DNA from 2 places in the Delftia sp. DLF01 genome. Region 1 is predicted to be linked to the other one. Evidence: riboswitches for the same ligand, from Rfam matches in the RefSeq annotation. Region 1 holds a riboswitch; the other holds the start of a gene.
The links. A riboswitch is a leader RNA that binds a small molecule or an ion and turns the genes downstream of it on or off. The one in region 1 is predicted to bind glycine.

Region 1 (3,403 bases):
TGAGCGGCGCCATGGCCAGGCCCACGTCGTCGCGCGTGAACTGCATGGTCTGGTGCATGAGGGCGTTGTGCGCCAGCTTGCTGCGGTGCGTATGCAGCACGCCCTTGGGCCGGCCCGTGGTGCCGCTGGTGTACATGAGGATGCAGGGGTCGCTCTCGCGCACATGGGCCTGGGGCGGCACGCTGCTGCGGCCCCTGGCCAGGGCGGACAGGCGCTGCGTGGCCCAGACCGGCAGCGGGTCGGCCGGCGCATCGTCGGCAAAGATCCAGTGCTCGATGCCCGTGCCAGTGCCGCCGCCTTCGGCCTTGAGCAGGGCCTGGGCGCGTGCGGCCACCTCGCCGCCCTCGTGCTCGAACACCAGGGCGCGCGCAGCACCGTCCTTGAGGATGAAGGCCAGCTCCTGCGCCGCCAGCCGGTAGTTGATGGGGTTGAAGATGGCGCCCAGGCGCGCGGCCGCCAGCATGGTGAAGGCAAAGGCCGGCGTGTTGTAGAGAAAGGCCGCGACCACGTCGCCATGGCCTATGCCCAGCTCGGCCAGGCCATGGGCGTGGCGGTTGACTTCGGCATCGAGCTGGGCGTAGGTCCAGGCGCGGCGCTCGCCGCCCTCCCACGCGACCAGGGCTTCCTTGTTCGGCAGGTAACGTGCCGGCCAGGCCAATGTGTCTCCCAGCGTCTGCTGCATGTGCGCTTCTTCCTTCTCGCTCACGAGATTTCATATATCGATGCATCTCAATGTAGGAGATTTTTTAGACAGTTATGCAATTTGCAAATGCATCCATGCAGGCAAGCGCATGGACCGGCAGTCGGCCCGCGGAAATCCCGAAGCCGCGCGGACGCTGGCCGCAGCTAGAATGCGCCGGTCAGGAGAGAGTGCCCGCCCGGCCGCGATGGTCACAGGCAGCGGCACCGCCGAAGGCGCAGGGTTCGTCCCGAACGCTCAGGCAAAAGGACTGGCACCGCCTGCCGCCACGGCCGCAGGCGTTCCTAGCTGGAGAGAGATGCAGGGCACGGCGGTGTGCCCCATCCACCGAAGGAGCAAGCCCCACGCATGGAAGGTGCGGGTGAATCTCTCAGGTAAAGCGGACAGCAGGGCAGGACATCCCGGGATTCCGGGATGGCGTTGTGCCTTGCCCCTTGCCGAAAAGAGAGTCCCTCCTTGACCGCTGCCTCCACCACCGATCTGCTCAAGACCCCGCTGTTCGACCTGCACCAGGAACTGGGCGCGCGCATGGTGCCGTTTGCAGGCTACTCCATGCCCGTGCAATACCCGCAGGGGCTGATGGCCGAGCACCTGCACACGCGCGAGGCGGCAGGCCTGTTCGATGTCTCGCACATGGGCCAGATCAGCCTGCGCGGCCCGGATGCCGGCGCGGCGCTGGAATCGCTGCTGCCCATGGAGGTGCTGGGCCTGGGCGAACACCGCCAGCGCTACGGCCTGCTGCTCAATGATGCGGGCGGCATTCTGGACGACCTGATGTTCGTGCGCCGCGAGGACGACCTGTTCCTGATCGTCAACGGCGCCTGCAAGCATGAAGACCTGGCGCACATCCAGGCCCGCATCGGCCAGCGCTGTGAAATCGAGCCCCAGTTCGACCGGGGCCTGCTGGCGCTGCAGGGCCCGCAGGCAGCAGCCGCCATGGAGCGCCTGCTGCCCGACACGGCCGGGCTGGTGTTCATGACGGGCGGCTACTTCGACTGGGAAGGCGCCGAGCTGTACATCACGCGCAGCGGCTATACCGGCGAGGACGGCTTAGAGATCTCCCTGCCCGCCAGCCACGCCGAAGCCTTTGCCCGTGCCCTGCTGGCCCAGCCCGAAGTCAGGCCCGTGGGCCTGGGCGCGCGCAATTCGCTGCGCCTGGAAGCCGGCCTGTGCCTGTACGGCAACGATCTGGACACGACCACCACCCCGGCCGAGGCCGCCCTGAACTGGGCCGTGCAGAAGGTCCGCCGCATTGGTGGCGAGCGCGAAGGCGGCTTTCCCGGCGCGGCCACCGTGCTGGCCCAGCTGCAGTCGCCCGAGCTGCTCACGCGCAAGCGCGTGGGCCTGGTGGCCCTGGAGCGCGTACCCGTGCGCGAAGGCACGGAGCTGCTGGATGCCAGCGGCCGCAAGGTCGGCCAGGTCACCAGCGGCCTGCTGTCGCCCACGCTGAACCAGCCCGTGGCACTGGCCTATGTGGAGCCGGGCAGCGCCGCCATCGGCACCACGCTGCAGGCCATGGTGCGCGGCAAGGCCGTGCCCATGCAGGTGCAGGCCACGCCCTTCGTGGCGCCCCGCTATCACCGCGGTTGAGGACAGCCTGCGCGCTTGGCGTGGATCGAGTTCGGCGGATTCGTTTTTCCTGCCATCGCATGCCGCTACAGTGCGCACTGACCTTTCTCAAACCGCCTTTCACAGGTTTCTTTTTCAGTTTCTATCGGAGCAAGCCATGAGCATCCAGTATTCCAAGGACCACGAATGGATCAACGCCGCCAACCCTGACGCGGCCATCGTCGGCATCACCCTGCACGCACAGGATGCGCTGGGCGACGTGGTGTTCGTCGATCTGCCCGCCGTGGGCACCAGCTTCAACCAAGGCGATGTGGCCGGCGTGGTCGAGTCCGTCAAGGCCGCTGCCGATGTCTACATGCCCGTCAGCGGCGAGATCGTCGAAGTCAACGAAGCCCTGCGCGACGACCCCTCCCTGGCCAACAGCGATCCGCTGGGCGAAGGCTGGTTCTTCAAGGTCAAGCTCAGCGACGCAGGCCAGCTGGCCGCGCTGCTCGACGAAGCCGCCTACACGGCCTTCGCACAGAGCAACTGACGCCACTTTCCGGCCAGGACGGGCGCCAGGGCCCGCCCTGGCGCTTTTCAGCTTTTGAGACAGGTCCCTCCATGCTGATGTCCTCCACCCAGCCCCTTGCCGCCCTCGAGAACGCCACCGAATTCGTGGCCCGCCATATCGGCATTGCGCCCGAAAACGAGGCCCACATGCTCAGCGCCATTGGCGCGGCATCGCGCGATGCGCTGATCGACGCCATCGTCCCGCCCTCCATCCGGCGCCACCAGCCCATGGCGCTGCCGCCAGCGGCCACCGAGGCACAGGCGCTGGCCGAACTCAAGGCGCTGGCAGGCCGCAACCAGCTGCTCAAAAGCTTCATCGGCCAGGGCTACTACGGCACGCACACGCCCGGCGTCATCCTGCGCAACATTCTGGAGAACCCCGCCTGGTACACGGCCTACACGCCCTACCAGGCCGAGATCTCGCAAGGCCGCATGGAGGCCCTGGTCAACTTCCAGACCATGGTCTGCGACCTGACGGCCATGCCGATTGCCAACGCCTCCATGCTGGACGAGGCCACGGCGGCCGCCGAGGCCATGACGCTGGCCAAGCGCTCCGTCAAAAGCAAGAGCAACCGTTTCGTG
Region 2 (3,403 bases), on a different contig from region 1:
CGTGCCGCTGGGCGAGGGCCTGGAGATCACCGAGGCGCGCGGCGCCCTGGTCACCGGGCTCAATGGCGATCCGGCCTTGCAGCGCCTGCTGCAACTGCTGGGCGTGGAGCTGGAAGGCAGCGACTGGCAGCCCGCGCTGACCACGGTGCGCAGCACGCTGGCGGCCATTGCGCCGCCGGGCCGGGGCATGGCCCACGGCGTGCTCACCGAAGAGGCCCAGGTGCTGACCCTGGTCGGGCTGGACCCGCTGCGCCAGGGCGTGGCCCTGTCATCGGCCGTGGAGGCCGGGCATTCGGTGATCTTCTGCCGCCGCCAGGCCCAGGTCGCGCGCCAGGAACTGCTGCAACTGGGCGCTGCGCTGCGCGATGCGGCGGAGCCCGAGGAGGCGGCGCCCGAAGGCGAGGCACAGCCCCGCATCCGTGGCGCCATCTACATCAGTTGCCGGGGCCGCGGCGGCGGCCTGTTCGGCGGCCCCGATGCCGAGCTGCGCACCCTGCGCCACGCACTGGGCGATGTGCCATTGATCGGCTTCGTCGCCGAAGCCGAGATCATGGACGCCCGCCTGCACCGCTTCGCCGGGGTGTTGACGGTGTTCACTGCCTAGGCGTCGTACACGCCGTACACACCGTCTGCACCTCAGACCGCGCGCGGGCGCACCGTGCCTGCGCTGCGATCCGGGTCCATGGCTGCGGCTCCCAGAAAATCGAAATCCACGGCCGGCTGCCTGCCGCTGACCAGATCGGCCAGCGCCATGCCGGAGCCGCAGGCATGGGTCCAGCCCAGCGTGCCGTGGCCGGTGTTCAGGAACAGGTTGGCGATGGGCGAGCGTCCGATCAGCGGCACATTGCTGGGCGTGGCGGGGCGCAGGCCGCTCCAGAACTGGGCGCGCCCGGTATCGCCGGCGCCGGGGAACAGCTGCTGCACGCGCCGCACGATGGCCTCGCAGCGCACGGGGTCCAGGTTGCGGTCGTAGCCGTTGAACTCGGCCGTGCCGGCAATGCGCAGGCGGTCGCCCTGCGCGCCGGTGTAGCGCGAGAACACCAGCTTGAACTCATCGTCCGTGAGGCTGACCTGGTAGGCCTTGGCGGGGTCCAGCACCGGCAGGGTCACGGAGTAGCCCTTGGCCGGGTAGATGGGCAGGCGCAGCCCCAGCGGCTGGGCCAGCAGCGGGCTGAACGAGCCCATGGCCAGCACATAGGCGTCGCCCTGGATGCGTTCGTAGCGGCCATCGGCATTGGTCACCTCCACATGGTCAATATGGCGGCTTGCGCCCGCACCCGTGGTGCGCAGCGCCATGACGTGGTGGCCGTGGCGGAACTGCACGCCCGTGGTGGTGGCAATGCGTGCCAGCTCGCGCGTGAAGAGGTTGGCGTCGCCCGATTCATCCTCGGCCGTATAGGTGGCGCCCGCTATCTGCCCGCGCACATGGGCCAGGGCCGGCTCCAGGCGCACGGCTTCGTCGGCGTCGATCAGGCGGCGGTCGCAGCCCAGGGCCTGCATCTGCTCGGTGGGCTTGAGAGCGCCCTCGAACTCGCGGGCGTTCGTGTAGAAGTGCAGGATGCCCTGCATGCGCTGCTCGTACTGGATGCCGGTGTCCGACCGCAGCTGCTGCAGGGCCTCGCGGCTGTAGGTGCCCAGGCGAACGATCTGCTGGATGTTGTGGCGCGTGCGCGCGGGCGTGCAGTTGCGCAGGAAGGACAGGCCCCAGAGCCACTGGCGCATGTCGGCGCGCAGGCGGAACAGCAGGGGGGCGTCCTGCCGGCCCAGCCAGCCCAGCAACTTCAGCGGTGCGCCGGGGTTGGCCCAGGGTTCGGCATGGCTGACCGAGATCTGCCCGCCGTTGGCAAAGCTGGTTTCGGCGCCGGGCGCAGCCTGGCGGTCGATGACGGTCACTTCATGACCGAGAGATTGCAGATAGTAGGCCGAGGCGGTGCCGATCAGGCCGGCTCCGAGAACGATGACGCGCATGACAATGCCCTTTCAAAGGCATGTGCCGGTCACGCGGAAGCTGGTAGCTATGGATTCAATAGCAAGCAGCCGGCGTCCGTCGTGACGCAGCTGCCGCTCCCCCTGTCCTTGGTACCTGAGAGATTCACCGCCGTCCATGGGAACGGGGCTTGCTCCTTCGGTGCGCCGCATATTGCGTGCGGCGGCTCTCCAGACGGCATGTTGTGTTTGCAGTACGGAACCTGAGCGTGTATGGGAGTTTGCGCCTTCGGTGAGGCTCGGCACCGTGGTGCCCGCCTGCTCTCCTGCAGGGGCGATTCTATGTGGCTTGCGCAGCCGGTTCCAGTCGTACTGGGGATACCACCAGTTACTACCTGTATGTGGTGTGGCCGATTCAGGGTATTCCCTATATCGCTCAAGCGCCTCCCTCGTAGCGCTGGCACGAGCCTTCGATTTCATGTAAAAAAACTATTGAAATAGAAAAAAACATGATTTAGCCTATCGATGTGTGCAGTGGTTTGTCAGTGCATGTTCTGGTCGATTGGACCTGCATGGGTTAACCATGAGTTGTGTATATGTCTGATAGGCGACTTACCGTTGCACAGGTGCAGGTCCATGGAAACTGGCCCGGCACTGAAAAAATACAAGCACGGTGAATATGGTTTGTGGAGGGAGGAATGATTTGCGTCGCAAACCCGACTGAAGGTGTGTCCGGCTCAATGGGCAGCGGAGCAGCTCGCAAACGTTGATGGAAATCCACCTTTTTGATTGACGCGCAGGATCTGCGCGAAACATTTTGCTTCCAACCTCACCGGCTGCAAGGTGAGTTGTGAGCTCGTGATTCAAATAGAACTATTCGAGGTACGGCGATGCAAATGCGCTGGGTACAACTGATGGCCATTGCCATTGGGAAAATCATTTTCCTGTCATATCTCCTTGAGAAAACGGGGAATATCATGCATGCTCTCAATCGCCTGCCTGGTTCGGCATTTTTTCGCAAGTGGCGTGCAGCGAAGTGCCTTTTCTCTTTGCTGCTGCTTTCATGCGCGGGTATCTCATCCACGGCACTCGCGGCGACCATCGTTTTCACGGTCACCGACAACAGCGACGCTCCAAATGCCAATGCAACGACACCAACCACCTGTGTCAGCACGCTGGGGGGTACCTTTGCTGGCGCATGTACGCTGCGAGCGGCCATTCAGGCAGCCAACTACACGCTACAAACGCTGGATCCGAGTGCCGATGTTTCCATCGTCTTTGCGCCGACACTGTCTACGTCGGTACGAACCATACAGAGCGGGACATCCAAGGATGCGGCGGGAAACCTCCATCCGTATGTCGACAATCAGACGGTTTACGTGCGCTGTGCCAACACATTCGTCAGCGGAGCCCAGTCCGGCGCCGTGACGGGAGCCACCAATGCCTGTGGTCAAACCCAGATGATCAGCGGCGGCGA

Region 2: another riboswitch for glycine. It lies ahead of IB269_RS26615 (D-amino acid dehydrogenase); the one in region 1 lies ahead of gcvT (glycine cleavage system aminomethyltransferase GcvT).

Annotation. Positions count from the first base shown of each region.
Region 1 is NZ_JACVAZ010000001.1:1,380,797-1,384,199, reverse strand. It holds gene IB269_RS06045 (fatty acid--CoA ligase) at 1-682, opposite strand, end outside; glycine riboswitch at 852-963, shown strand; glycine riboswitch at 979-1,097, shown strand; gene gcvT (glycine cleavage system aminomethyltransferase GcvT) at 1,115-2,290, shown strand; gene gcvH (glycine cleavage system protein GcvH) at 2,427-2,801, shown strand; gene gcvP (aminomethyl-transferring glycine dehydrogenase) at 2,873-3,403, shown strand, end outside.
Region 2 is NZ_JACVAZ010000006.1:171,684-175,086, forward strand. It holds gene IB269_RS26610 (FIST N-terminal domain-containing protein) at 1-604, shown strand, start outside; gene IB269_RS26615 (D-amino acid dehydrogenase) at 637-1,968, opposite strand; glycine riboswitch at 2,061-2,171, opposite strand; gene IB269_RS26620 (beta strand repeat-containing protein) at 2,823-3,403, shown strand, end outside.